DNA from 2 places in the Kitasatospora sp. NPDC015121 genome. Region 1 is predicted to be linked to the other one. Evidence: riboswitches for the same ligand, from Rfam matches in the RefSeq annotation. Region 1 holds a riboswitch; the other holds the start of a gene.
What was found. A riboswitch is a leader RNA that binds a small molecule or an ion and turns the genes downstream of it on or off. The one in region 1 is predicted to bind S-adenosylmethionine.
Positions count from the first base shown of each region.

Region 1 (14,425 bases):
GCGGGATGAGCATCGACGAGGTGCTGCACTCCGCGGACGAGCGGATGTACGACGAGAAGCGCACCCGGGGCGGTCCGGCCCGGGGTTCGCGCGGCGAGCGCTCGCACCGCCGGGCGGGCTGAGGACCCCCGCCGGCGGGCCCGCACCGCTTCGCTCCCGCTCGGTCCGGGCAGGTAGGGTGCCCTGGGTACGAGAGCATCCAGTCCAGGGGAGTCGAACGTGACCACGCCCGGCAACAGCGGCGCAGCGCCCGAGGGCGAGGAAGACCCCTTCGCGTACCTGTACCGCCCCGCCGAGGGCGAGCAGCCCGCCGCCGAGCGCCCCCGGAGCGGCTACAGCCGTCCGATGGAGGTCGGTCGGGCCAGCTACGGCGAGCGGCCGGCCTACCAGCAGACGCCGCCGCCCGGGCCGGTGCCCGGCTACGGCCCGGCGCACGAGCCCACCACCGCGCTGCCCCAGCAGGCCAGGTACGCCGAGCGCTCCCGCCCCCGGCCGGGCGAGGAGAAGCCGGCCGGCCGCGGCAAGGCCGCGATCATCGGCGCGGTCGCGGTGGTCGCCGCGATCGCGATCGGCGCGGGCGTCGCGCTCTCCACCGGCGACCCGGGCGGCAAGGCCAAGGCGGCGGACCCGACCGGCAAGGCCGCCAGCGCGCCCGCGACCGGCCCGGCCAGCCCGACCGCCGCCGCGAGCAGCGCCGCGCCCAGCCCGACCGCCGCGGCCGAGCCGGTCAGCGACGCGTCCAAGCTGCAGGCGCAGGGCGCCGCGACCGCCAACGCCGTGAAGGGCGCGATCTCCGCCGACGGCGGCTACCTCGTCCTCCAGGCGGGCTCCGCGGTGACCTGGACGGTCAACTCGGACACCGGCGGGCAGACCAAGCTCTGGCTGCACTTCAACAACACCGGCACCGACCAGCCCGCCCAGGTCACCGTCAACGGCAAGGACCACCAGGGCGGCGTGACGTTCAAGAACTACTCCAAGAACCCGGCCGCCGACCCGGCGCAGTCCTGGTTCAGCACCAACATATGGCCGGTGCTGCAGCCCGGGCCGAACACCATCACGCTGACCGTCCCGGCGGGGTCGGCCAACACAGTGCTGCTCGACCAGGTCGCGCTGACGCCGATGAGCGTCAGCGACTACCCGAAGTAGCCGTCCGGTCCGGCCGGCCCGCGACCACCCGGGCCAGCTGCTCGACGGTGGCCGCCATCGCGTCCCGGGCCGGGGCGAGGTAGCGGCGCGGGTCGGTGGCCTCCGGGTGGGCGGCCAGGTGGGCGCGGATCGCCGGGGTGAGGGCCAGGTTGAGCGCCGTCCCGACGTTGACCTTGACCATGCCGGCCGCGACCGCCTCGGCGAGCGCGTCGTCGGGGACGCCGGAGCTGCCGTGCAGGACCAGCGGGACGGGGACCGCGGCGGCCAGGGCGCGGATCAGGGCGTGGTCGAGCGCGGCGGTGCGGGTGGTCATCGCGTGCGAGGAGCCGACCGCGACGGCCAGCGCGTCGACGCCGGTCTCGGCGACGTAGCGGGCGGCCTCGGCCGGGTCGGTGCGGGCGCCGGGGGCGTGCGCGCCGAGCGGGGGCTCGCCGTCCTTGCCGCCGACCCGGCCGAGTTCGGCCTCCAGGTGCAGGCCGTGGCGGTGCGCCCAGGCGGTGGCCTCGGCGGTGGTCTTGACGTTCTCGTCGTGCGGCAGCGCGGAGGCGTCGAACATCGCGGAGGAGAACCCGGCGCCGGGCGCGGCGCGCAGCAGGTCGGGGTCCTCGACGTGGTCGAGGTGCAGCGAGACGGGCACCCGCGCGGCGGCGGCGACCTCGGCGCAGGCGCGGGCGATCGGCAGCAGGCGGCCGCCCCGGAAGGCGATCGCGTTCTGGCTGAGCTGGAGGACGACGGGCGTGCCGGCGGCCTCGGCGCCGGCGGCCACCGCCTCGGCGTGCTCCAGGGTGATGGCGTTGAAGGCGGGCAGGCCGCGGCGTTCGGCGACGGCGGCGGCGAGCAGGTCACAGGTGCGGGCGAGCGGCAAGGCGGGAGCTCCCGGTGGGTGAGTAGCGAGGCGCAGGTTCCGCTGCTCACCCCCCGTGCTGGGAGGACCCGGCCGCCCCGGGCGGGGGCGGCGCCGGGTCAGGCCGGGTTGCCGGCCCGGGCGAAGCGGTCCGCGCCGACGATCCACTCGCCGCGGCGCATCACCGCGACGAGTTCGTAGCTGTCGGAGTCGAGGACGACCAGGTCGGCGTGCTTTCCGGCCTCCAGGGTGCCGATGGTGTCGCCCAGGCCCATCAGGCGGGCGGGGACGGTGGACAGCGAGGTGACGGCCTGGTTCAGCGACAGGCCGAGGACGGTGACGGCGCGGCGGAAGGCGACGTCCAGGGTGAGGGTGGAGCCGGCGATGGAGCCGCCCTCGACCAGCCGGGCGACGCCGTCCTCGACCCGGACCTGGAGCGGGCCGAGCGGGTACAGGCCGTCGCCCATGCCGGCCGCGCCCATCGCGTCGGTGATCAGCGCGACGCGCTCGGCGCCGGCCGTGCCGTAGGCCAGTCCGACCACCGAGGGGTGCAGGTGGACGCCGTCGTTGACCAGCTCGACGGTGACCCGCTCGTCCTCCAGCAGGGCGACGATCGGGCCGGGGGCGCGGTGCTGGATGCCCGGCATCGCGTTGAACAGGTGGGTGGCCACGGTGGCGCCGGCGTCGATCGCCCGCAGGGTGACCTCGTAGTCGGAGTCGGTGTGGCCGACGGCGGCGATGATGCCGAGGTCGGACAGCATCCGCACCGACTCCAGGCCGCCGGGCAGCTCCGGGGCCAGGGTGAACATCTTCGCGTGGCCGCGGCCCGCGTCGGCGAGCTTGCGCACCAGCGCCGGGTCCGGGTCGCGCAGCAGGTCGGGGCGGTGGGCGCCGCACCGGTTGTGCGAGATGAACGGGCCCTCGAAGTGGATGCCGGCCAGCACGCCGTCCTCGACCAGCTCGGAGAGCACCGCCGCCTGGCGGCAGACCTCGTCGATCTCGCCGGTGACGGTGGACGCCATCGTGGTGGTGGTGCCGTGCTCCAGGTGCGTGCGGGCGGCGGTGAGCGCCTCCTCGGCGATGCCGGAGGCGTACGAGGCGCCGCCGCCGCCGTGCACGTGCAGGTCGACGAAGCCGGGGACGACGGTGTACCCGGTCAGGTCGAGGTCGCTCGGCTCGTTCTCGCCGCCGAGGCCCGCGATGCGGGTGCCCCGCACGGAGAGCCGGCCGGCGTCGATCACCCCGCCGGGCAGGACCAGTCGGGCTCCGGCCAGTGCTGTACGGTCCGCGGTCACGCGGTCACCTCCATGGAGAGCAGATCCCAGGCGAGCAAGCCGGCGCCCAGGGACGCGGCGGTGTCTTTGAGCATGGCCGGAACGACCTCCGGGGGCATCTGGAAGGTCAGCCGCTCGGTCACCGCGGCGCGCAGCGGCGTGAAGAGCGTGTCACCCGCCTCGGCCAGCCCGCCGCCGACGATCACCGTGGACGGGTCGAGCAGGCTCTGCGCCAGCACGATGCCGTCGGCGAGCGCGTCCACCGCGTCCTGCCAGACCGCCAGGGCCCTCGGGTCGCCGGCGTCGACGGCGCTCGCGCAGGCGGCGGCGTCGGCCTCCGGGTCGCCGCTGGCTCCGGCCCAGGCCCGGGAGACCGCGGAGGCCGAGGCCAGCGTCTCCAGGCAGCCGCGGGCGCCGCAGCCGCACTGCGGGCCGCCGGGGCGGACCACCACGTGGCCGATCTCGCCGCCGTAGCCGTGCGCGCCCGCCTCGATGACCCCGTTGATGCCGATCGCGCCGGCGATGCCGGTGCCCAGCGCGATGAACAGGAAGCGCCCGACCCCCCGTCCGGCGCCGACCCGGCCCTCGGCCAGGCCGCCGGAGCGGACGTCGTGGCCCAGGGCGACCGGGATGCCGCCGAGGCGCTCGCCGAGCAGCTTGCGCATCGGGAGGTCCCGCCAGCCGAGGTTGGCGGAGAAGACCGCGATCCCGTTCTTCTCGTCGATCGTTCCCGGCACGGCGACGCCCGCCGCGAGGGGGGCGGCGCCGAACCGGGCGCGGCCCTCCCGCGCCAGGTCGTCGGCGAAGTCGAGGATGGTGGCGACGACGGCGTCGGGGCCGTGCTCCCGCCCGGTCGGTCGGCGTGCTTCGAAGAGCACCGAGCCGTCCTGGGCGACCAGCGCGGCTTTCATGCCGGTGCCGCCTACATCGAGTGCGATGACGTGCTTCACGGGGGACAGTTTCCCTTGGCCGGGTCTAAGAGGTCTAGTCCAGTTGCTCGATTGGTCTGGTCCTGAGAGGTGAGGTTTATCGCTCTTTGCAGCCTCCTGGGCGGTTTGGGTGGCGAAGCCGTTACCGGCCGTGCCGGGTGACGGGGGGTCAGCCGAGCACGATCGACCGGGTCAGGTTGCGCGGCGCGTCCGGGTCCAGGCCGCGGTGCTCCGCCAGCGCGACCGCCAGCCGGTGCACCCGGACCAGGTCGGCCAGCGGGTCGAGGCCGCCGGCGCCGGAGTCGGCCACCAGCCGGCCGCCGACCGCGGCGACCTCGTCGGCCAGGCCGGCCGGCAGCTCGCCGAACATCCAGGCGGCCCGGCCCGGGGCGGTGATCGAGATCGGGCCGTGCCGGTACTCCATCGCCGGGTAGGCCTCGGTCCAGGCGAGCGCGGCCTCGCGCATCTTCAGCCCCGCCTCCTGGGCCAGGCCGTTGGTCCAGCCCGCACCGAGGAAGGAGAGCTGCTCCAGCGCCACCAGCTCGTCCGGCACCCGCCAGGCGACCGCCCGCTCGGCGTCCGCGGCGGCGGCGGCGACGGTGCCGACCCCGGCCGGCAGGGCCTCCTCCAGCTCCAGGTGGGCGCGGAGCAGGGCGAGGACGGTGGTGGCGAAGCGGGTCTGCACCACCGAGCGCTCGTCGGCGAAGCCCAGGTCGACCAGGTGGCCGGCGGCCGCGGCCACCGGCTGGTCGACGCAGGCGGTGACCGCGGTGGTCGGCAGGTCGGTGCCGTCCAGCAGTCGCAGCACCTCGGTGGTGGTCCCGGAGCGGGTGATCGCCAGCACCCGGTCGTAGCGGCGGCCGGACGGGAACTCGGAGGCCGCGAAGGCGTCGGTCTCGCCGTGGCCGCCGGCCTCGCGCAGCGCGGCGTACGCCTGCGCCACGAACCAGGAGGTGCCGCAGCCGACCACGGCCACCCGCTCGCCCCGGCGCGGCAGGCCGGCCGGGCCGCTCGCCGCCAGCGCGGCGGCGGTGCGCCAGTTCTCGGGCTGGGTGGCGATCTCCTCGCCGGTCAGCGAACCGGTCGGGGTGTCGGTCGGGGACGGGTGCGGCATGGGTGCGGACTCCTTCGGCTGCCCGGGGACCGCGCACGGGAGCGGCTGCCCGCCGTGCGCAAAGCTGATTGATTTATAGCTGTTTCGAGCATGATTGCGCAATGAGGGGGGCTGGGCCCGGGTGTGCGAAGCTGTCCCGACCGGGCGCGGGGCGCGCGGGGCGAGCGCGGGAGGAGCAGGGACGGTGTCCAGGTACGAGCGGTGGAACGCGCTGCTGGAACTGCTGGCCGAGCACGGCAAGCTGGAGGTCGAGGAGGCCGCCGAGGCGCTGGAGGTCTCGGCCGCGACCATCCGCCGCGACCTCGACCAGCTGGCCCGCCAGCAGGTGCTCACCCGCACCCGCGGCGGCGCGGTGGCGCACGGCGTCTCCTACGACCTGCCGCTGCGCTACAAGACCGCCCGGCACGCCGACGCCAAGCAGCGGATCGGCGCGCTGGTGGCCGGCCTGGTCGCCCCCGGCGAGGTGGTCGGCCTCAACGGCGGCACCACCACCACCGAGGTGGCCCGGGCGCTGGCCGTCCGGCCCGACCTGGCCGAGCACCCCGAGAGCGGCCAGGGCCTCACCGTGGTCACCAACGCGCTGAACATCGCCAACGAGCTGGCCGTCCGTCCGCAGGTCAAGATCGTGGTCACCGGCGGCGTCGCCCGCCCCCAGTCGTACGAGCTGATCGGCCCGCTGGCCGCCCAGGTGCTCGGCGAACTCGCCCTGGACACCGCGGTGCTGGGCGTGGACGGGTTCGACGCCGGGCACGGCGCGACCGCCCACCACGAGGGCGAGGCGGCGGTCAACCGGCTGCTCGCCGAGCGGGCCCGGCGGGTGGTGGTGGCCGCCGACTCGTCCAAACTGGGCCACCGGGCCTTCGCCCGGATCTGCGGCCTGGAGGCGGTCGACACCCTGGTCACCGACGACCGGGTGCCGGACGGGCTGGCCGCCGCCTTCGCCGACGCCGGGGTGACCGTGCTGACCGCGTGAGCGGGTGCGGGGCGGGTGCGGACGCGGGCGTGCGTGCGGGACGGGGCGCAGGGGACGGGAGGGGCGGATCGGGGACGAAGTTGTCCGATTACCGGACGGTTGTGCAGTCCACGTTGCGCGTGGCGCAACAGGATCTGACACTTCGATAACTTCCGTCCCTAGAGGTCTGGACCACTGCTGTGGGTAACTGCCAGGGTCGCCGCTGTCACCCTCCCGAAGGCGGTCCCCCTTGAAGCGATCAGCGCTGATCCCTCTCTCCCTCGTCGGATGCCTGCTGGCGTCCGGCTGCGGCGTCCTCTCCGGCGGGGGCGGGGTGACGCTCAACCTGGTCGCCGCCGACTACGGCACCGACGAGGCCAGCAGCAGCGGCGTCTACTGGAACAAGGTCGCCAGGGACTTCGAGGCCGCCAACTCCGGCATCAAGGTGCACGTGGAGGTGGTCAGCTGGGACGACATCGACAAGCGGATCGCCGAGCTGATCGCCAAGGGCAAGACCCCCGACATCGTGCAGACCGGCGGCTTCGCCGACCAGGTCGCCGCCGACCGCCTCTACCCCGTCGGCGACGTGCTCTCGATGGAGACCCAGGCCAACCTGCTGAACTCCTTCAACCGCGCCGGGCAGGTGCTCGGCAGCCAGTACGGCATCCCGTTCATCTCCTCCAGCCGGGTGTTCGTCTACAACAAGACCGTCTTCGACAAGGCCGGCATCACCGCCCCGCCCACCACCTGGGAGGAGCTGCGCAAGGACGCCGACCTGATCAAGGCCAAGGTCCCCGGCGTCACCCCGTACGCGCTGCCGCTCGGCCCCGAGGAGGCCCAGGCCGAGTCGATGATCTGGGCGATGAGCGGCGGCGGCGAGATCTCCGACAGCGTCGGCAACTACACCATCGACAGCCAGGCCAACCGCGACACCTTCAAGTGGCTGCGCACCAACCTGGTCGACAAGGGCCTGACCTACGACGACCCCGGCAAGGTCAACCGCAAGGACGCCTTCAACGCCTTCGCCAAGGGCCAGGTCGCGATGCTCAACGGCCACCCCGCGCTGCTCAAGTCGGCGGCCGCGGCCGGCGTCCAGTACGGGACCGCGCCCATCCCGCGCCGGGCCAAGGACGTCAAGGAGGTCACCTTCGGCGTGGCCGACTGGCTGATGGCCTTCAAGGCGAACGGGCACCGGGCGGAGATCAAGAAGTTCCTCAACTTCACGCTCACCAAGAAGAACACCCTGGCCTTCGACGAGCAGTACAACATGCTGCCGGTCACCCAGGACACCCTCGACGACATGTCCGCCAACCCCGCGCACCAGGACCTCGCGCAGTTCCTGCAGAACCTGCCCACCGCCGACTTCTACCCGTACGGCGAACCCTCCTGGGACAAGGTCAGCAGCCTGATCAAGCAGAAGATGGGCGGAGCCGTGAAGGCCGGCGGCGACCAGGTGCTCGGCGAGCTGCAGACCGCCGCGGCGGCGGAGGCGTCCAAGAGCCGCCAGGGCTGACGGCGGAGGGGCATAGCCTGGGGGCATGGCCGAACTGACCGAACGCGACCGGGCGGTGCTGGAGCTGGAGGCCCGCGGCTGGCGGACCGCCGGCGCCAAGGAGCAGGCGATCCGGCAGGAGCTCGGCATCTCCGCCACCCGCTACTACCAGGTGCTCAACGCCCTGCTGGACCGGGCCGAGGCGCTCGCCCACGCCCCGGTCCTGGTCAACCGGCTGCGCCGGGTGCGCCAGCAGCGGCGCGACGCCCGCTGAGGAGTGTCGCGCCGATCACCGCCCACCACCGCCCGGCGGCCGGTAGCGTCGACGCCATGGGAATCGCCGAACAGATCACGACCCAGGCGGGGCGGACCGGACTGGCGGGCCTGCTCGCCGACCCGAAGTCGGCCGTCGTGGGACTCGACTTCGACGGCACGCTCGCCCCGATCGTCGCCGACCCCGAGCGGGCCCGCGCCCACCCGGGGGTCGTCCCGGCCCTCGGTGCGCTCGCCCCGCTGGTCGGCGCGGTCGTGGTGGTCACCGGTCGGCCCGCCGCGACCGCCGCCGCGTACGGCGGCTTCGCCGGCGCCCCCGGCCTGGAGCACCTCACCGTCCTGGGCCACTACGGCGCCGAGCGCTGGGACGCGGCGAGCAACGCCGTCACCGCCGCCCCGCCGCCGCCCGGGGTCGCCGCCGTCCGCGCCGAACTGCCCGCGCTGCTGCGCGAGCTGGGCGTGCCCGAGGGCACCTTCACCGAGGACAAGGAACGCGCCCTGGCCGTCCACACCCGGCGCGCCCCCGAACCGGACGCGCTGCTGGAGCACCTGCGCGGCCCGCTCGACGAGCTGGCGCGGCGGCACGGGCTGGTCGTCGAACCCGGCCGGATGGTCCTCGAACTGCGGCCGCCCGGCGTCGACAAGGGCGTCGCCCTCCGCGGCTTCCTGGCGGAACGGGACGCCGGGCCGGTGCTCTTCGCCGGCGACGACCTCGGCGACCTGGCCGCCTACGCGGAGGTCGACGCCCGCCGGGCGGACGGCCGACCCGGCGTGCTGGTCTGCAGCGGGCCGGTCACCGGCGAACCGCCGGTCGCCGCGCTCGCCGAGCGGGCGGACCTGGTGGTGGCGGGTCCGGCCGGGGTCGTGGACGTGCTGAACGGGCTGGCCGAACTGCTCACGGGCTGAGCGGACCGCCCGAGGGCCGGACGGACGCGCCACCGGGGGCGCGGGGATACCTCCCCGCGCCCCCGGTGGCGCGTTCTCAGAGCGCGTCGAGCTGGTCCAGGAACCACTGCTGGGGCGGCAGGGCGGTGGCCGCGGCGGCGAGCCGCTTGGAGCGGTCGGCGCGTTCGGCGGACGGCATGGCGAGGGCCTCGGCGAGCGCGTCGGCGGTGGCGATGACGTCGTACGGGTTGACGGTGATCGCGTCCTCGCCGAGCTCCGCGTGGGCGCCGGCCTCGCGGGACAGCACGAGCGCGCAGCCCCGGTCGGAGACCACCGGGACCTCCTTGGCGACCAGGTTCATGCCGTCGCGGATCGGGTTGACCAGGGCGACGTCGGCGAGCCGGTACGCGGCGAGGGAGCGCGGGAAGTCGTCGTCGACGTGCAGGATCAGCGGCTGCCAGTCGTCGGTGCCGAACTCGGCGTTGATCTCCTCGGCGATCCGCCGCACTTCGGCGGTGTAGTCGCGGTACTCGGCGAGGTCGGTGCGCGAGGGGTAGGCGAAGGCGACGTGGACGACGTTGCCGAGCCACTCGGGGCGGGTGCGCAGCAGGTGCCGGTAGGCGAGCAGGCCGCGGACGATGTTCTTGCTGAGCTCGGTGCGGTCGACCCGGACGACGGTGCGCCGGTCGCCGACGGCCGCGCGCAGGGCGGCGAGGCGTTCGTCGACGTCGGGCCGGTGGGCGCGCTCGCGCAGGAAGTCGGCGTCCGCGCCGAGGCCGTGCACGCCGAGCCGGGTGGTGCGGCCGGCGTGGGTGACGGTCAGCGCCTCGCGGTCGACGTCGGCACCGAGGACGGCCGCGCAGCAGTCGGCGAAGGCGAGCGCCCAGCGGCGGGTCAGGAAGGCGGCCCGGTCGGCGCCGAGGATGCCCTCCAGGACGGCGGCGGCGACGTCGTCGGGCAGCAGCCGGTAGTAGTCGGGCGGCGCCCACGGGGTGTGCGAGAAGTGGCCGATCCGCAGGTCCGGGCGGAGCCCGCGGAGCAGCGCGGGGGCCAGCGACAGGTGGTAGTCCTGCACCAGCACGGCCGCGCCGGGGGCGGCCTCGGCGGCCAGCGCCTCGGCGAAGGCGGTGTTGTAGGCGAGGTAGGCGGCCCACTCGGCGCGGAAGTCGGCGTCGAAGGCGGGCTGCACGGGTGTCTGGTAGAGCAGGTGGTGGACGAACCAGAGGGTCGAGTTGGCGACGCCGTTGTAGGCGCGGGCGAAGGTCTCCGGATCGATGTCCAGCATCCGGACGGCCTGTCCGCCGACGTCGTGACCGGCCAGGTCGAGCCGGCCGTCGGGGGCCTGCCGGGCGGCGGTGCGGTCGGCGTCGGAGAGCGCGGCGCAGACCCACACCGCGTTCGGGTCGTCGATCGCGGACAGCCCGGATACCAGGCCGCCGCCGCCTCTGCGGAGGGTCAGCGAACCGTCGTCCTCCGTGCGGAAGGACACCGGGCCGCGGTTGGAGGCCACCAGGATCGGGGCGGCTCCGGACTGCTGGGAGCGTTCGGACGCGTGATCGGCCATACAGCCAACCTTGCCGTGCGATCACCTGACCAAACCACTCGGCGCGGCCGGGGACGGGTGAACAGTGGGGGTCGCCCGGCGGGGGTCAGCGGTCGCGGTACTCCGGGACGGTGGTCATCGGGGGGCGCTCGGTGGCCGGGACGGGGTGGGTGCGGGGGGTGAAACCGTCGGCGGTGCGGGTGTACTGGGTGAGCAGGGGCCGGACCAGGTCGGGGTCGGCCTTGAGCCGGTGGGCGCGGTCCAGGCGTTCCAGGGCGGTGCGGTAGATGGTGGCGGCCATCCGGCCGAGGGCCTGGCCGTCCTGGTGGCGGTGGTGCCGGACGCCGACGTCGACCTGGGCCAGCGCGTCCAGGCCGGCCAGTTCGAGGGCGTCGACCAGCAGGCCGAGCTCGACGCCGTAGCCGGTCGGGAAGGGCAGCCGTTCCAGCAGGCCGCGGCGGGCCGCGTACTCGCCGCCGAGCGGCTGGACGAAGCCGGCCAGCTGCGGCCAGTGCAGGCTGAGCAGCGGGCGGGCGACGAGTTCGGTGACCCGGCCGCCGCCGGCCGGGACGACGGCGCCCCCGTCCTCGAAGGGGCGGTCGTACATGGCCTTGACCAGCTGCAGGGCGGGGTCGGTGAGCAGCGGGCCGATGATGCCGGAGACGAAGGCCGGGTCGAACTCGCGCAGGTCGGCGTCGACGAAGCAGACGATCGCGCCGCTGGTGGCGAGCAGCGAGCGCCACAGCACCTCGCCCTTGCCGGGTTCGGCGGGCAGCCGGGGCAGGATCGCGTCGCGGTGCACCACCCGGGCGCCGGCGGCGGTCGCGGCGGCGGCGGTGCCGTCCCGCGAGCCGGAGTCGACCACCAGCAGTTCGTCCACCAGCGGGACGCGTTCGACCAGCTCGGTGCGGATCGCGGTGACGATCGCGCCGACGGTGGACTCCTCGTCCAGCGCGGGCAGCACCACGCTGACCGTGCCCGCCGGGCCGGCCGCGCGCTTGGCGGCGAGCAGCAGGTCGAGCGGGCGGTCGGCGGCCGTCCACGAGCGGCGGCGCAGCCAGTCGGCGACCTCCGGCAGTACCCCGGGCTCTGGCTGCTCCGGCAAGTCTCGCTCCCTGTCTCGGTCCGTCTCGGGTGTCGGACGCGGGGTGGGTCCGCTCCGGCCTTCGGATACAGTCTTCGTATTGCGATCGTGCCTTCGCACGCGGGGGTCGCTCGCAGCGTACGACCACAACTTCACAGAGCTCATCCAGAGGGACTGAGGGAACGGCCCGTTGAAGTCCCGGCAACCCTCCCGCACGGCCAGCAGGCCCGGCGGGACAGGTGCCAATTCCGTCCCGGACGCGACCGCGCTCCGGGGAAGATGAGGAGAAAGGGCCTCGCCACCATGGCTGTTGACACCGCCGCACCCACCGCCGTCGACCTCGGTCCCGCCACCGCGCTGTCCTGTCGCGAGTGCGGCACCCGCTTCCCGCTCGGTCCGAGCTTCGCCTGTCTGGAGTGCTTCGGCCCGCTGGAGATCGCCTACGACTACACGGGCTACGACGCCGAGGAGCTGCGCAAGCGGATCGAGGCCGGCCCGGCGTCGATCTGGCGCTACGCCCCGCTGCTGCCCGTCCCCGCCGACGTGGCCGGCAAGCCGAACCTGAACCCGGGCTGGACCCCGCTGGTCAAGGCCGACAACCTGGGCCGCGAGCTGGGCTTCACCGGCCAGCTGTACGTCAAGGACGACTCGGGCAACCCGACCCACTCCTTCAAGGACCGGGTGGTGGCCTGCGCGATCGAGGCCGCCCGCGCCTTCGACTTCACCACGCTCTCCTGCTCCTCCACCGGCAACCTGGCCGGCGCGGTGGGCGCCGCGGCCGCCCGGGCCGGCTTCAAGTCCTGCGTGTTCATCCCGCACGACCTGGAGCAGGGCAAGGTCGTGATGGCCGGCGTCTACGGCGGCGAGCTGGTCGGCATCGACGGCAACTACGACGACGTGAACCGCTTCTGCTCCGAGCTGATCGGCGACCCGGCCGGCGAGGGCTGGGGCTTCGTGAACGTCAACCTGCGCCCGTACTACGGCGAGGGTTCGAAGACCCTGGCGTTCGAGATCTGCGAGCAGCTCGGCTGGCGGCTGCCCGACCAGATCGTCATCCCGATCGCCTCCGGCTCCCAGCTCACCAAGATCGACAAGGGCCTGCAGGAGCTGATCAAGCTCGGCCTGGTCGAGGACAAGCCGTACAAGATCTTCGGCGCCCAGGCCGAGGGCTGCTCCCCGGTCTCCGCCGCCTTCAAGGCCGGCCGCGACGTGATCAAGCCGGTCAAGCCGGACACCATCGCCAAGTCGCTGGCGATCGGCAACCCGGCCGACGGCCCGTACGTGCTGGACATCGCCCGCCGCACCGGCGGCGCGGTCGAGGACGTCACCGACGCCGAGGTGGTGGAGGCGATCAAGCTGCTCGCCCGCACCGAGGGCGTCTTCGCCGAGACCGCGGGCGGCGTCACCGTCGGCGTGCTGAAGAAGCTGGTCGAGACGGGCCAGCTGGACCCGTCCAAGGAGACCGTCGCGATCAACACCGGCGACGGCCTGAAGACCCTCGACGCGGTCGCCGACGCCGGCATGACCGCCGTGATCCGCCCGACGCTGGAGTCCTTCCGCGCCGCCGGTCTCGCCACCGCCTGACACCCCCACGCCCCACGCCCCACGCCACGCCCGAGGAGCAGCCCATGAGCGCCAACGTCCGCATCCCGACCATCCTGCGCACCTACACCGGCGGCGCCGCCGAGGTGACCGCCGAGGGCGCCACCCTGTCCGCCGTGATCGCGGACCTGGAGGCGAACCACGCCGGCATCGCCGCCCGCCTGCTGGACGACACCGGCAAGCTGCGCCGCTTCGTCAACGTGTACGTGAACGACGACGACGTGCGCTTCGCCGAGGGCCTGGAGACCGAGATCAAGGACGGCGCCTCGGTGTCGATCATTCCGGCGGTGGCCGGCGGCTGCTGACCGGCCCGCATTCCCGCGGCCGCCGTTTGGTTCGGAATTCAATTTCCGACCCGGACGGCGGCCTCGCGCGTACCGGGGGTCATTCGCGCGCCCCGGCCGACGGCCCGTTTACCTGCGGTTTTCCACCGGGTGGGCCGCCGGAATTCCTCCGGAGCGGAAGGAGTAGAGTGCCGGACGAGGCCGTTCCCCTCCCCGGCCCGGTTGAATCCTCGTTTTCCGCACCGCGCCCCGCCCGTGCAGGATCCCCGTCCGCCCCGCCTTCGTCCGTGCGCCGAGACGCGTGCCGGACGGACCGCCGCCCGTTCTGTCGGGCCGCCGTCAGAATTGTTCCGGCGTTTTGCGGCGACGCGTCCGTTATGTCCCGTGGCAATTGTCGGCGGATGCTCCTTTCGCCCCGTCATATCCCTGGCCCGGCACGGACTTTCCCCGGAAATTGGGCCTGTTGCAGAGGGCGCATATCCGGATACATTCAGCCGCGACAGAGGCTGCGCCGTACGGGGGGGAGTCCCCAGGCCGGCCTTCCAGACCTCCGGGTCCGCGTCCCGCGGATCTCTGAAGGGCCAGCACAGCACAAGGGGAGTTCGCAATGGCTCAGGGCACCGTCAAGTGGTTCAACGCCGAGAAGGGCTACGGCTTCATCGCGGTCGACGGTGGAGCGGACGTGTTCGTCCACTACAGCGCGATCCAGATGGACGGCTACCGCACCCTGGAAGAGGGCCAGCGGGTCGAGTTCGAGATCTCGCAGGGTCAGAAGGGTCCGCAGGCCGACATGGTCCGGGCCGCCGGCGCCTGAGGGCCCGGTAGACCGCACGCACCGAACCGCGGGCCCGTCCCGACGCCAACGGCGTCCGGGGCGGGCCCGTCGGCTTCCCCGGGGCGTCGCGGACCCGCCCGCGCGCGGGGCGGTGCGGGGCCCGATGGGCTTGCACTCGACACCCGAGAGTGCTAATCATTGGCGTTAGCACTCACAGTGTGAGAGTGA
Region 1 covers NZ_JBVHEH010000017.1:108,121-122,545, reverse strand. Annotated here, with positions in the region: gene ACZ3J7_RS25720 (GGDEF domain-containing protein) at 1-122, shown strand, start outside; gene ACZ3J7_RS25715 (carbohydrate-binding protein) at 220-1,146, shown strand; gene ACZ3J7_RS25710 (class II fructose-bisphosphate aldolase) at 1,127-2,011, opposite strand; gene nagA (N-acetylglucosamine-6-phosphate deacetylase) at 2,110-3,285, opposite strand; gene ACZ3J7_RS25700 (ROK family protein) at 3,282-4,214, opposite strand; gene ACZ3J7_RS25695 (SIS domain-containing protein) at 4,363-5,307, opposite strand; gene ACZ3J7_RS25690 (DeoR/GlpR family DNA-binding transcription regulator) at 5,492-6,280, shown strand; gene ACZ3J7_RS25685 (extracellular solute-binding protein) at 6,510-7,772, shown strand; gene ACZ3J7_RS25680 (DUF3263 domain-containing protein) at 7,798-8,025, shown strand; gene otsB (trehalose-phosphatase) at 8,082-8,930, shown strand; gene ACZ3J7_RS25670 (alpha,alpha-trehalose-phosphate synthase (UDP-forming)) at 9,007-10,473, opposite strand; gene ACZ3J7_RS25665 (glucosyl-3-phosphoglycerate synthase) at 10,559-11,557, opposite strand; SAM riboswitch class I at 11,695-11,822, shown strand; gene thrC (threonine synthase) at 11,840-13,120, shown strand; gene ACZ3J7_RS25655 (MoaD/ThiS family protein) at 13,165-13,443, shown strand; gene ACZ3J7_RS25650 (cold-shock protein) at 14,030-14,236, shown strand.

Region 2 (14,425 bases), on a different contig from region 1:
TGTGGCTGAACGCCCGCCACCTCAGCCGGTTCCGGCCCGCCCTGCGGGAGCGGGTCGGCCGGCAGGAGGAGCGCTGGCGGGACGGGCTGACGGCACTGCTGGAGGCCGGCGTCGCGTCCGGGGAGTTCCGCACCCCCGACCCGCACGTCACCGCGATCCAGCTCCTGGTCGTCCTGGACGGCCTGGGGGCGCACGCCAACACCGACCGCACCGGCCGACCCGGGGCGGTCACCGGGATGGCGCACGCCCTCGCCGAACGCGAACTCGGCCTCCCGGCCGGGGCGCTCGGCACCCCGCACCCACCGCACCACCGCTGAGGAGCCCCCCGTGCACCCCGACCTCGTCCTGACCAACGCCCGGCTGCTCGACCCCGGCAGCGGGGCCTTCCTGCCGCACGACGCGCTCGCGCTGAGCGGCGGCCGGATCACCGGGCTCGGGCCGGACGCCGGACGGGGGAGCGGCGCCGAGGTGCTCGACCTGGACGGCGCGGTGGTCGTCCCCGGCCTGGTGGACGGCCACCTGCACCCCGTCTCGGGCGCCGAGCGCACCGCCGGGACGGACCTCTCCGGCTGCACCGACCTGCCCGGCCTGCGGGCCGAACTGGCGGCGGCCCGGCGCGGGTTGAAGGACGGGCAGTGGCTGCGCGGCTGGGGCCTGGACCCCAACGCGTTCGGCGACCAGCCGGTCACCGCGGCCGCCCTCGGCCCGGTGCTGGACGGGATCCCCGCCGCGATCGACCTGTTCGACGCGCACTCCATGCTGGTCAGCCACCGGGCCCTGGAGCTCGCCGGGATCGACGGCCCGCGCCGCTTCGAGCAGGGCTCGGCCGAGGTGGTCTGCGACGCCGCCGGCCGCCCCACCGGCCTGCTGCTGGAGGACGCCGCCTGCGAACTCGTCGAGGCGGTCGCCCCCCGGCCGGGCTTCGAGGAACTCTGCCGGGCCGTCGCCGGGGTGCTGCGGCGGATGGCCGCGGCGGGCCTCACCGGCGGCCACGCGATGGACGCCAACGGCGACAGCCTGGCCGTGTACGCCGCCCTGGAGGAGCGCGGACAGCTCCCGCTGCGGCTGCGGATCGCCCCCTGGGTGCAGCCCGGCGCGGGCCCGGCCGAGCTGGCCGAACTGGTCCGGCGGCAGGGCGAGGGCGGGCGGCGCTGGCGGGTCGCCGGGGCCAAGCTGTTCATGGACGGCACCGTCGACAACGGCACCGCCTGGCTGGAGCACCCCGACCGGCACGGCGAGTCCACCGGCGCGTTCTGGCCCGACCCCGCCGCGTACACCCGGGTGATCGCCGAACTGCACCGGGCCGGGGTGCCCACCGCCACCCACGCGATCGGCGACGCCGCCGTCCGGCACGTGCTGGACGCGGTCGCCGCGGCCGTCGCCGCGCACGGCCCGGGCGCCCGGCACCGGGTCGAGCACGTCGAGACGGTCCCCGACGACACCGTCGCCCGGTTCGCCGCGCTGGGCGTCACCGCCTCGATGCAGCCCACCCACTGCACCGACTACACCCGGGCCGACCACACCGACAACTGGTCCCGCCGGCTCGGCGAGGAGCGCGCCAACCGGGCCTTCCGCTGCCGCGACCTGGTCGAGGCCGGCGCCCGGGTGGTGCTCGGTTCGGACTGGCCGATCGCCCCGTTCGAACCGCTCGGCGTGATGGCCGGGGCCCGGCACCGCCGCCCCAGCCGCGACCTCGCCCAGCCCCCGCACCTGCCCGGCCAGGCCCTCACTCCGTTGCAGGCGCTGGCCGGCTACACCCTCGCCCCGGCCTGGGCGGCGGGCGAGGAGGCCACCGCAGGCCGGCTCGCGGTCGGCCGGCGGGCCGACCTGACGGTGCTGGCCGGGGACCCGCTGACCACTCCCGACACCGAACTGGCCCGGCTGCCCGTGCTGCTGACGGTGCTCGACGGCGAGGTCACCCACCGGGCGGTCTGACCCCCGGCCCGCGACGACCGGCCCGCGACGACCGGCCCCCGCCCGGCGGGGGCCGGTCGTCGCGCCGTCTCAGCCGGGGTACGCGGTCCGGAGCGCGGTGGCGACGGCGGCCAGCGCCTCGTCGTGGGACAGGCCCAGCCGGACGGCCCGCTCCGCGTACTCGGCGGCCGCGCCGGCGGCGAGGCGGTGCGCGGTGTCGCCGGTCGGGGCCACGGTCGTCCCGGCCCGGCCGCGGGTCTCCACCACCCCGTCGGCCTCCAGCTCGCGGTAGGCCCGGGCCACCGTGTTCGCGGCCAGGCCCAGCCGCTCGGCCAGGGCGCGGACGGTGGGGAGCTTCAGGCCGACCGGGAGTTCACCCGTACGGGCCAGGGCCGCGATCTGCGAGCGGACCTGCTCGTAGGGCGGGGTGGGGGACTGGTGATCGATCGCCACGTGCACTCGGCCAACATAACAGGGCGTCAGCACCCGGCCCCGCCGGGAAAGCCAGAACCCCCCACCGGCCGGAGCCGGTGGGGGGTTCTGACGTGGCGTGACAGCTACACGGGATCAGTGGTGGCCGTGGCCGCTGGTGATCTCGTGGTACTCCTCGGTGGTCGGCTTGGCGATCTGGTTGCCCTCGCCGTAGAAGCCCTCGGAGAGCTTCACCCGGGTCTTGGCGACCACGCCGGCCTTGCGGGCCACGCCGTTCTCGTCCGTCTCGGCGGGCAGCTCCAGCGGCTGGGGCTGCTCGTGGGCGGTGAGGGTGTGCAGGTCCTTCTGCGCCAGCGGGGTGTGGACCTCGATGAACTCGCCGTGCGGCAGGCGCTTGATGATGCCGGACTCGCGCCCGTGCAGCACCTTGTCCTTGTCGCGGCGCTGGAGGCCGAGGCACCAGCGCTTGGTGACGATGAAGGTGAGGACCGGCACCACGAAGAAGCCGACGCGGACCGCGTAGGTGATCGTGTTGATCGACAGGTGCAGGTGGGTGGCGAACAGGTCGTTGCCACCACCGACCAGCAGGATCAGGTACAGCGAGATCCAGGCCGCGCCGAACGCGGTGCGGACCGGGGCGTTGCGCGGGCGGTCCAGGATGTGGTGCTCGCGCTTGTCGCCGGTGACCCAGGACTCGATGAACGGCCAGACCGCGATCGCGACCAGGACCAGCGGGAAGACCGCCAGCGGGACCATCACGCCGAGGTTCAGCGTGTGACCGCCCCAGACCGAGATCTCCCAGCCCGGCATGATGCGGATCAGGCCCTCGGAGAAGCCCATGTACCAGTCGGGCTGGGCGTCGGTGGACACCTGGTCCGGACGGTACGGGCCGACCGACCAGATCGGGTTGATCGTCGCGATCGCGGAGATCGCGGCGATGATGCCGAAGACCAGGAAGAAGAAGCCACCGGCCTTGGCCATGTAGACCGGCATCAGCGGCATGCCGACGACGTTCTTCTCGGTCTTGCCCGGGCCCGCCCACTGGGTGTGCTTGTGATAGAAGACCAGGATCAGGTGCGCGACCAGCAGGCCCAGCATGATGCCCGGGATGAGCAGCACGTGGATGGTGAAGAAGCGCGGGATGATGTCGTGCCCGGGGAACTCGCCGCCGAACAGGAACATCTGGATGTAGGTGCCGACGATCGGCACCGCCAGGATCGCGCCCTCCATGAAGCGGATGCCGGTGCCCGACAGCAGGTCGTCCGGCAGCGAGTAGCCGAAGAAGCCGTCGAACATGCCCAGCACCAGCAGCAGGAAGCCGAAGACCCAGTTGATCTCACGGGGCTTGCGGAACGCGCCGGTGAAGAACACGCGCATCATGTGCACGAGCATCGCGGCGACGAAGACCAGCGCGGCCCAGTGGTGGATCTGGCGGATCAGCAGGCCGCCGCGGATCTCGAAGCTGATGTTCAGCGTCGAGGCGTAGGCCTCCGACATCCGGATGCCGTTCAGCGGCAGGTACGAACCGTGGTAGACGGTCTCGCCCATGCTCGGGGTGAAGAACAGCGTCAGGTACACACCCGTGAGGATGATGATGATGAAGCTGTAGAGGCAGATCTCGCCGAGCATGAAGGACCAGTGGTCCGGGAAGATCTTGCGCAGGTTGGCCTTGGCCAACGAGTAGATCCCCAGCCGGCCGTCGACCCAGTCGGCCGCCGCCTCGGCCTTGTTGGCCGGCTTCGCACGGGTGCTGGCCGGCTTGGGGGCACTGTTGGTGCCGCTTGCGGAACTCATCGCGGACGCTCCCAGTAGCTCGGGCCGACGGGCTCGTCGAAGTCGCCGGTGGCGACCAGGAAGCCCTGCTCATCGGTGGTGATCTTCAGCTGCGGCAGCGGGTGGCCGGCCGGGCCGAAGATGACGCGAGCGCCGTCCGCCAGGTCGAAGGTCGACTGGTGGCAGGGGCAGAGCGCGTGGTGGGTCTGCTGCTCGTACAGCGAGATCGGGCAGCCGACGTGGGTGCAGATCTTCGAGTAGGCGAGGATGCCCTCGAAGCCCTTGTCCCGGGACGCGGCGTCCTTGATGTTCTCCGGCGCGATCCGGACCAGCATCAGGGCGTCCTTGGCGATCTGCTGCTGGAAGTCCTCGTCGGACTCCTCCAGGCCCTCGGGCTTCGCGAAGGTGAGCGAGCCCTGGACGATGTCCTCGGCCTTCATCGGCTGGTCGGTGTTCATGTTGACCAGGCGGATCGGCTTGGTCGGCTCGGCCTCGACCCAGCCGGTGTGCAGGAGCTTCTTCTCCGGCAGCGGACCGAGGTCGCGCAGCAGCACCACGCCGGACAGCGGCACCAGGGCCAGCGAGCCGAACAGGGTGTTGCGGATCAGCTTGCGACGGCCGAAGCCGGACTCCGCGGCGCCGGTCCTGAACTGCTCGATGACGTCGTTGCGGACCTCGTCGTCGGCCTCGATCGCGTGGCGCTCGGCCGGCAGCTCGTGGTCCGACATCAGGGTGCGGGCCCAGTGGACCGCGCCCGCGCCGATGCAGAACAGCGCCACGCCGAGGGTCATGCCCAGGGCGAAGTTGAGGGCGCTGACGTGGCCCAGCGGGAAGATGTAGACGATCTTGTCGGCATCGATCGCCGCGTAGGACGCGATGAAACCGACGGTCGCCAGCATCGACACCACGAACATCAGCGACACCTGGCGCTCGGCCCGCTTGGCGGCCCGCTCGTCGATGTCGGTCCGACGCGGTTCGTGGGCCGGCAGGCCCGGGTCGGCGAACGGGTCGCCGTGGGCGGCGACGGCCGTGCCGTAGGAGGCGCCGTGCGCCTCCGGCAGGTTCTCTGACATGTCGTGGCTCATGACTTCTTGGCCTTGGTGGTGTGGGCGGCGACCCAGATCGCGACCAGGATCAGCGTGCCGAGACCGAAGATCCAGCCGAACAGGCCCTCGGTCACCGGACCGAGGCTGCCCAGGGTGAGACCACCGGGGTTGGGCTCCTCGTTCGTGCTGCGGACGAACGCGACGATCTCGCGCTTCTGCTCCTCCGGCATGGTGGTGTCGGGGAAGGACGGCATGTTCTGCGGGCCGGTCTGCATGGCCTCGTAGATGTGCTTCGAGTCCACGCCCTCCAGCGACGGGGCGTACTTGCCGTTGGTCAGCGCGCCGCCCTTGCCGTTGAAGTTGTGGCACTGGGCGCAGTTCGTGCGGAACAGCTCGCCGCCCTTGGCCACCTGCTCGGCGTTGGTCACCGGGTCGCTGGAGGGCTCGTACTGCTTGCTGTCCGGAGTGACCGGGCCGGGGCCGAGCGAGGCCACGAAGGCGGCCAGCTGGTCGGTCTCGGCCTGGGTGTAGATGACCTTCTTGCGCGGGACCTGGGCGCCCGGCTGCTGGGCCGGCATGCGACCGGTGCCGACCTGGAAGTCGACCGCGGCCGAGCCGACGCCGACCAGCGACGGGCCGTCGGAGGTGCCCTGGCCGTTCAGGCCGTGGCAGGAGGAGCAGCCCACGGCGAAGAGCTTCTTGCCCTCGTCGATGGCGAGCGACTGCGCCGAGCTGTCGGCCTGCGCCTTCCCGGCAGGCGCGAAAGCGGCGTACAGCCCCCCGGTGGCCGCCAGGGCGAGAAGTAGAACGACGACCGCCGCCAGTGGGTGGCGCCGTCGTGCGGAGAGCTTTTTCACGGAATAACCCCGGTGTCAGGATCTGGTCGGCAGCAGCCTGCCCCCGACTCCCACGCGTCCAGGTGACGCCGGGTCAGGGGCGGGGCGGCTGTTACTTGATCAGGTAGATGGTCGCGAACAGGCCGATCCACACGACGTCGACGAAGTGCCAGTAGTACGACACCACGATCGCCGCGGTGGCCTGCTCGTGGGTGAAGCGCCGCGCCGCGTAGGTCCGTCCGAGGACCAGCAGGAAGGCGATCAGACCACCCGTCACGTGGAGTCCGTGGAAGCCGGTGGTCAGGTAGAACACCGTGCCGTACGGGTCGGAGGACAGCGAGAGGCCGTCCTTCTTGACCAGCTCGGTGTACTCGTAGATCTGGCCGCCGATGAAGATGGCGCCCATCACGAAGGTGATCGTGAACCACGAGCGCAGCTTCTTCACGTCACCGCGCTCGGCGGCGAAGACGCCGAGCTGGCAGGTGAGCGAGGAGAGCACCAGGATCGTGGTGTTGACCGAGGAGAACGGCACGTTGAGGGCGTGGGCCTTCTCGTGCCAGAACTCGGTGCCCTTGACCGAGCGGAGGGTGAAGTACATCGCGAACAGGGCCGCGAAGAACATCAGCTCCGAGCTCAGCCAGACAATGGTTCCGACGCTGACCAGGTTCGGCCTGTTGACCGCTCCGTGCGCGTGTCCGGTTTCTGTTGCTGTTGCTGTCGCCACGACGGACATTATGTCGGTCCCTTATTCCGTCTTCACGCCGGGGGGTCTCCCTCGGAGTGTCCGGTGCGTGAGGTATGCCCGCCTCGCGCACCGTCCGTTTTCTGACGGTTGTTCGGAGCGGGTGACCCCGATGGGCCGGTGGGGTGAGTCCAGGGCGCGGCGGCTTGAGCGAGATCGCGTCGGGGCCTCCGCAGGACGGGTGCGCGGGAGTAGCATCCGTCCAAGGACGTGGCCCGGGTCACACTGGGCCGTTCGGTCGGGGCCGCCCGGCATGGGCACACATATAAGAGGACGAGCACCAGGAAGCAGGGGCCATGGCGCAGCACTCCGACGAGACGCTCACCGTTCTCGTCTACAGCGACGACCGCAACACCCGTGAGCAGGTGACCCTGGCCCTCGGCCGGCGCCCCGCCGCGGACGTCCCCGCCGTCGAGTACCTGGAGTGCGCCACCGCGCCCGCGGTGCTGCGCGCCCTGGAGAAGGGCGGCGTCGACCTCTGCGTGCTGGACGGCGAGGCCGCCCCCGTCGGCGGGCTCGGCCTGACCCGGCAGCTCAAGGACGAGATCTACGGCTGCCCGCCGGTCCTGGTCGTGATCGGCCGCCCGCAGGACTCCTGGCTCGCCGCCTGGAGCCGGGCCGACGCCGCGATCTCGCACCCCGTCGACCCGGTCGCGCTGGCCGACGCCGCGACCGCGCTGCTGCGGGCCCGGCTGGCCCGGCGCGCCCCCGCCGGGCGCTGAGCCCGGGCCGCCGTCTCACCGGCGCGTCTCACCTGGAGAGAAGGGGACGGCAACTCCGGGCGGCCGTCCCCGCTCGCTCGATAGGCTGACGCCCGAACCCCTCCCGGGACGAGACGAGAGCTGGAGTCAGCCATGGTGAACGCACACCCTGCGAACGGCGGTAGCGACCCCGCGCAGGTGGTCCGCACCTGGCCCGACCTGTTGAGCTCGCTGCTGGCGGGGAACGACCTCGGCCAGGCCGACACCGCCTGGGCGATGGACCGGATCATGAGCGGCGAGGCCAGCCCCGTGCAGGTGGCCGGCTTCCTGGTGGCGATGCGCGGCAAGGGCGAGACGGTCGAGGAGATCGCCGGCCTGGTCGAGACGATGTACGCGCACGCCCTGCCGCTGGAGATCCCCGGCCCGGCCGTCGACATCGTCGGCACCGGCGGCGACCGCGCCAAGACCGTCAACATCTCCACCATGTCCGCGGTGGTCGCGGCCGCGGCCGGCGCGAAGGTCGTCAAGCACGGCAACCGGGCCTCCTCCTCCGCCTCCGGCTCCTCGGACGTGCTCGGACGGCTCGGCATCAACCTGGAACTCTCCGCCGAGCGGGTCGCCGAGGTCGCCGAGGAGGTCGGCCTGACCTTCTGCTTCGCCGCCAAGTTCCACCCGTCGATGCGGCACACCGCCCAGGCGCGCGCCGAGCTGGCCGTCCCCACGGTCTTCAACATCCTCGGCCCGCTCACCAACCCGGCGAAGGTCACCTCGCACGCCATCGGCTGCTTCGACACCCGGCTGGCCGGGCTGATCGCCGGCGTGCTGGCCCGGCGCGGCGCGCAGGGCCTGGTCTTCCGGGGCGACGACGGCCTCGACGAGCTGACGATCACCACCACGTCGCACGTCTGGGTGATCCGCGGCGGCGAGGTGACGGAGGTCGCCTTCGACCCGCGCGAGGTCGGCATCGAGCTGGTCGGCATCGAGGCGCTGCGGGGCGCCGACCCCGAGTACAACGCGGACGTCGCGCGCCGGGTGCTGAACGGCGAGCCGGGGCCGGTGCGGGACGCCGTCCTGCTCAACGGCGCGGCCGCGCTGGTCGCGCTGGAGCTGGGCGACGCGCCGCTCACCGAGCAGATCGCGGCGGCGATGGTGCGGGCGGCGGCGGCGATCGACTCGGGGGCGGCGGGGGAGCTGCTGAAGCGCTGGGCCGGAGCCACCCAGGCGACGGTCTGAGGGCGGGTCGCACCTTCGGGGGCCCGGGGAACGGCGGGCTCGTGGCTGCTGGAGGTCCAGGGGCCGGCGGCGTTCCGTCGTTTCGGGTTCCTGTCTTCAACGGCACGCAGCAGCACGGACGTGCCGGTGGGCTCCGGCCCCCAGCAGCACGGGCCGCCGTTCCCCGGGCCCCTGGCGGGGGTCTCGGGATGTGGACGGGTGTTGAGACCGGGGTGGTCTCGTGTAGTGTTTTCGCCAGGTCATGAGTGACAGCGCGAAGCCCCAGCTCGCTGTCCGGCAACCCTCCGTCCGTGGCGGGGTGCCCTGGGTGAGGACCGGGCTGCGCGGCGACAAGTCCGCGTGGCAAGCGCGGACTTCCGGCGGGTGCACTTCCGGGGTCCTGACCCCTGGAGGAGTGCACCCATGTCTGTTTCCACCGAGATCTGCGAGCCGCTGGCGGTGCTGGGCGCGGACGTCGAGGTTCCGCTGGCCTCCGGCGAGAAGGTCGGGTACGCGGCGCTGGACTACGCGGCGAGCGCCCCGGCGCTGAAGCGGGTGTGGGACGACGTGGCGGCGTACGCGCCGTACTACGGGTCGGTGCACCGCGGGGCCGGCTACCTCTCGCAGCTGTCGACCGACCTGTTCGAGCAGAGCCGGCGGACCGTCGCCGACTTCCTCGACCTGCGGGAGGGCGACCAGGTGGTGTTCACCCGGGCGACCACCGACTCGCTGAACCTGCTGGCGGGGGCCGTTCCGGCCGGGACCGAGGTGTTCGCGTTCGAGACCGAGCACCATGCCTCGCTGCTGCCGTGGCGGCGCGAGGGCCTGACGGTCCGCTACCTGCGGGCGCCGCGTTCGCACGCCGAGGCGGTGGCCGCGCTGGAGGAGGCGCTGCTGGGCGCGTCCGAGGGCCCGAAGCTGTTCTGCGTCACCGGGGCGTCGAACGTCACCGGCGAGCTGTGGCCGGTCAAGGAGCTGACCGAGGTCGCGCACCGGTACGGCGCCCGGGTGGTGCTGGACGCGGCCCAGCTGGCGCCCCACCACCGGGTCTCGGTGCGGGAGTCGGGCGTCGACTGGGTGGCGTTCTCCGGCCACAAGCTCTACGCGCCGTTCGGCGCCGGCGTGCTGGCGGGCCGCTCCGACTGGCTGGACGCGGCCGAGCCGTACCTGGCCGGCGGCGGGGCGAGCCGGACGGTGGCCCGGGAGCTGGACGGTTCGGTCGCGGTCGAGTGGCACACCGGCCCGGCGCGGCACGAGGCCGGTTCGCCGAACGTGATCGGCGCGTACGCGATCGCCTCGGCCTGCCGGGCGCTGGACGAGGCGGGCTTCGAGGCGCTGGAGGCCCGGGAGCGGGCGCTGGTGGCGAAGCTGACCGAGGGCCTGGCCGGGATCCCCGAGGTGCGGGTGCTCAACCTGTTCGGCGAGGGCTCGGACCGGGTCGGCGTGGTGTCGTTCGTGGTGCGCGGCTGGAACAGCTCGCACTTCTCGGCCGCGCTGTCCGCCGAGTACGGCATCGGCGTCCGGGACGGCCTGTTCTGCGCGCACCCGCTGGTGCGGACCCTGCTGGGCGGGGAGGAGGCCGCTCCCAGCGAGTGCGGGGCGCCGGAGCCGTCGCTGCCCGGCGAGCGCAGCCTGAACGCGATCCGGGTCAGCTTCGGCGCCGGGACCCCCGTCGAGCACCTGGACCGGTTCCTGACCGCCGTCCGGGAGCTGGTCAGCGACGGTGCGAAGTGGGCCTACCGCAGCGAGGGCGGCCGCTGCGTCGCCGACACCCGGCAGCGCTGAGCTCAGCCGTCGAGGCCGAGCGAGAACGCGGCCTCCAGGTCGTGCTGGGAGTAGGTGCGGAAGGCGATGTGGGTCTCGGTGTTGGTGACGCCCGGGACCTTGTTGAGGCGGCCGGGGATGACCTCGGCCAGGTCCTCGTGGCCCCGCACCCGGACCATCGCGACCAGGTCGTAGGTGCCCGTGACGGAGTAGACCTCGCTGACGCCCTCGATGGCGGCGATCGCCTCGGCGATCTCGGGGATCCGGTCGACGTCGGTGTTGATGAGGACGATCGCGGTGATCACTGGGCAACTCCCGTTCGAGAAGGTCCGCCCAGGGTATCGCCCGCCGGACGGCCGGCCCAGGCGAGCAGCCAGCCCGCCACGAAGCCGATCACGTGCACCAGGTAGGCCACCCCGTCCCCGCCGGAGGTGACCGACCAGAACTGCAGGGCGAACCACAGGCCGAGCACCAGCCAGGCCGGGAAGCGCAGCGGGAGGAACAGCAGCAGCGGCACCAGGGTGGTCACCCGGGCCCGCGGGTGCAGCCGGAGGAACGCGCCCAGCACGCCGGAGATCGCGCCGGACGCGCCGACCAGCGCCCGCACCGCGTCGGGGGTGCCGGCCTCGGCCAGCGCGTAGCCGTAGGTGGCCAGGCAGCCGACCGCCAGGTAGCCGGCCAGGTAGCGGAACCGGCCGAGCCGGGCCTCCACGGCCGGGCCGAAGACGAACAGGAACAGCAGGTTGCCGATCAGGTGCAGCCAGCCCGCGTGGACGAACAGCGCCGTCAGCACCGAGAGTTCGGGGATCTTGCCGGGAGTGGCCGGAAGCACGCAGCCGGGTGCCGCCGGGGGGAGCACCGACAGCTGGGCGGCCGTCAGGGGGCGGCCGCCCAGCAACTCGGCTGGGACGGCGCCCCAGCGGTGCTCGTAGCGCTGCTCCGCGCAGGCCCGGGCGTCGCCGCTGCCGTGCACCGGGTTCGGGCCGGCCGGGCCGAGCAGCATGACCAGCGCGGCCAGCGCGACCAGCAGGTACGTGGCGACCGGGGTGCGGACGGCCCGCTCGGCCGCCGGCGAGCCGGCCCGGGCGGGGGCGGAGAGCACCATGCCGGTCAGCATTCCTCGGGGGCGCGGCCGCGACACCGGGCGCTGCTCCGGCCGGGTGAGCGTCCGGGCTGTGGACCGGTGATCCGTCGGCCCGCCGGCAGGCAATAGGCTGGAGGCCCGGAACCGGGACCAGCCGAGAGGGACCACTGATGAGCATTGCCGCGCCGACCGCCGAGACCCGCTGGCGCTGCACCCTGTGCGGCAACCTGACCCGCTTCGACGTCACCCGTTCGTCCCGGGTGACCGACTTCCTGCACTTCGACCTCTCCGGTGAGTCCAAGGTCGAGGAGACCCAGGTGCTGTCCGAGACCATCGAGTCGGTGCGCTGCCGCTGGTGCAACGCCGTCGACCAGGTCGAGCTGGTGGCCCGCCCCGGTGCCGAGGAGGCCGCGGAGGGCGACGCCGCGCAGGGCTGACGCAGCACCCACCGCCCCGCGCCCCCGTCCGCCCGGACGGGGCGCGGGGCGGACTCGTCGGTGGGGTGCTGTCGGTGCGGCACGGTAGACGGGACAATTGGCAGCAGCGGCGGAGACCAACGCCCCGCCCGGCACCCGCCGGGCCGGGAACCGCCCGGGACCAGGATCGGAGCCGAGGACAGTGGCGGAGGCAGCGAACGCGCCCGCGGGCACGGACGGGACCGCGCCCGCCCCGGCCCCGGAGCCGAACGGCGCCGAGCAGCCGGACGGCACCGAGGCCGGCCCCGAGCGGTCGGCCGGCGGCGCGGAGACGGCCGGGCGCCCGCTGCCCGAGGGCGTGCGCCGGCGGGTGGTCGGCATCGCCTCGGACGCGCTCGGCGGCATCGTGCCGGGCGAACTGCCCGCCTCGCTGCGCCCGTACGCCAAGTTCACCCCGGCCCGGCGGGCCAAGTACGCGGCGACCGCGCTGGCCGCCGCGCTGGAGTCGGACCCGGCGTTCCGGGTCCGGATAGCCGAGCGGCTGCGGCTCGGCCAACCCGACCTGGTGCAGGCGCTGGAGTCGGGCACCGTCCCGGCGGCCGCCGACCCGATGGACGTGGCGGCCGCCGCCTACCTGGTCCGGCCGGCCGGCTGGGCCCGGCTGGTCGAGGAGGCCGGCGAGGAGGCCGAGCGGGCCGACGCCGAGGGCGCCGCCGCCGAGGCCGCCCGGCTGGCCGAGAAGCTCCAGGAGGAGCTGGCCGAGGCCAGGACGGCCGCCCGGGCCGAGCTGGACCGGCAGCGGGCCGAGACCGAGGGCGTCCGCAGGGAGGCGGAGTCGCTGCGCAAGAAGGTCCGCTCGCTGGAGGCCGACACCCGCCGGGCGCAGGCCGAGAGCCGCCGGCTGGCCGGGGAGCTGGAGGCCGCCCGGACCGCCTCGGCCGCCGAGCGCAGCGCGGCCGAGGGCGAGGCCCGGCGGCTGCGGCACCGGGTCGCCGAGCTGGAGGCCGCGGTGGAGAGCGGCCGGCGCACCGTCCGGGAGGGCCGCAGCGTCGAGGACATGCGGCTGCGCCTGCTGCTGGACACCGTGCTGCAGTCCGCCCAGGGCCTCCAGCGCGAACTGGCGCTGCCGGTCACCGCGCTGCGCCCGGCCGACCTGGTGGAGGCGGTCGAGCCCGGCTCGGCCTCGCCGCACGACGTGGCCCGGCGCGGCCTGGCCGAGGACGACCCGGCGCTGCTGGACCAGCTGCTGGCGATCCCGCAGGTCCACCTGGTGGTGGACGGCTACAACGTGACCAAGTCCGGCTACCCCCAACTGCCGCTGGAGCAGCAGCGGATGCGGCTGCTGGGCGGCCTGGCGATGCTGGCCCAGCGCACCCAGGCCGAGGTGACCTGCGTCTTCGACGGCCAGGACCTGGACGTGCCGGTGATCATGGCGCCGCCGCGCGGGGTCCGGGTGCGGTTCAGCCGCACCGGGGAGACCGCGGACGAGCTGATCCGCCGGCTGGTGCGGGCCGAGCCGCAGGGCCGGCCGGTGGTGGTGGTCTCCGCGGACAAGGAGGTCGCGGACGGGGTGCGCAAGGCCGGGGCGCGGCCGGTGGCCTCGGTGCTGCTGCTGAACCGGCTGTCCCGCAGCTGAGGGGCGGTCAGGGGTCCCGGAGGGGGCCGGAGTGTGACGGCCTTGTGAAGGGGGGCGGGGCGGGGGGAGCGGAAGCCCCCCGGGAGTGGACGCGGGGCCTTGGACTTCACTAGGGTCTGGCGTCAAACCTATATTCCGGACTGTCACTCGTTGGGGTGAGTCCAGCAGGAAGAAGGAGCTCCCCCTTGGCCTCCCACCGGCGTCCCAAGCAGCCGAGCCGTGCGCGGATCTCCGTGTTCACCGCCGCCGCCGCGACCGCGGTCGCCCTGACGGCCCAGGCCAGTGCGCACGCCGCCCCGGCCCAGCCGAACAAGGACGAGGTCAAGGCGCAGGTCGACAAGCTGCTGGAGGAGCAGGAGCAGGCCGCCGAGAAGTTCAACGGCGCCAAGGAGCGGGCCGACCAGCTGCGCAAGCAGGCCGACGACCTGCAGGACCAGGTGGCCCGCGGCCAGGAGCAGCTGACCGAGATCTCCTCCGGCCTCGCGGCGGTGGCCGGGGACCAGTACCGGCAGGGCGGCGTCGACCCGTCGATGCAGCTGATGCTCTCCTCCGACCCGGACCGGTACCTCACCCAGGCGGCCTCCTTCGACCAGGCCGCCAGCACCCAGGCCGAGACGCTCAAGTCGCTCAAGGAGCAGCAGCGCCGCCTGGACCAGCAGAAGCAGGAGGCCGCGCAGGTCCTGCACGAGCTGGACACCCAGACCCAGGCGCTCAACGACGCCAAGAACGAGGTGAACGGCAAGCTCGCCGAGGCGCAGAAGCTGCTCGCCAAGCTGAGCGCCGCGGACCGCGCCGCGATCCTCCGGGACAACGGCGGCACCGCCTCGCGCAGCTCCTCCCGGGTCGACCCGTCCACCCTGCCGCAGGCC
Region 2 covers NZ_JBVHEH010000002.1:32,839-47,263, forward strand. Annotated here, with positions in the region: gene ACZ3J7_RS02115 (TetR/AcrR family transcriptional regulator) at 1-317, shown strand, start outside; gene ACZ3J7_RS02120 (amidohydrolase) at 328-1,935, shown strand; gene ACZ3J7_RS02125 (GntR family transcriptional regulator) at 2,005-2,373, opposite strand; gene qcrB (cytochrome bc1 complex cytochrome b subunit) at 2,482-4,140, opposite strand; gene qcrA (cytochrome bc1 complex Rieske iron-sulfur subunit) at 4,137-5,192, opposite strand; gene qcrC (cytochrome bc1 complex diheme cytochrome c subunit) at 5,201-6,022, opposite strand; gene ctaE (aa3-type cytochrome oxidase subunit III) at 6,114-6,734, opposite strand; gene ACZ3J7_RS02150 (response regulator) at 7,040-7,465, shown strand; gene trpD (anthranilate phosphoribosyltransferase) at 7,598-8,677, shown strand; SAM riboswitch class IV at 8,915-9,032, shown strand; gene ACZ3J7_RS02160 (aminotransferase class V-fold PLP-dependent enzyme) at 9,080-10,441, shown strand; gene ACZ3J7_RS02165 (Lrp/AsnC ligand binding domain-containing protein) at 10,444-10,725, opposite strand; gene ACZ3J7_RS02170 (rhomboid family intramembrane serine protease) at 10,722-11,525, opposite strand; gene ACZ3J7_RS02175 (hypothetical protein) at 11,675-11,941, shown strand; gene ACZ3J7_RS02180 (NYN domain-containing protein) at 12,123-13,556, shown strand; gene ACZ3J7_RS02185 (C40 family peptidase) at 13,742-14,425, shown strand, end outside.
Region 2: linked by a shared signal. The riboswitch ahead of ACZ3J7_RS02160 (aminotransferase class V-fold PLP-dependent enzyme) and the one ahead of thrC (threonine synthase) in region 1 are both predicted to bind S-adenosylmethionine.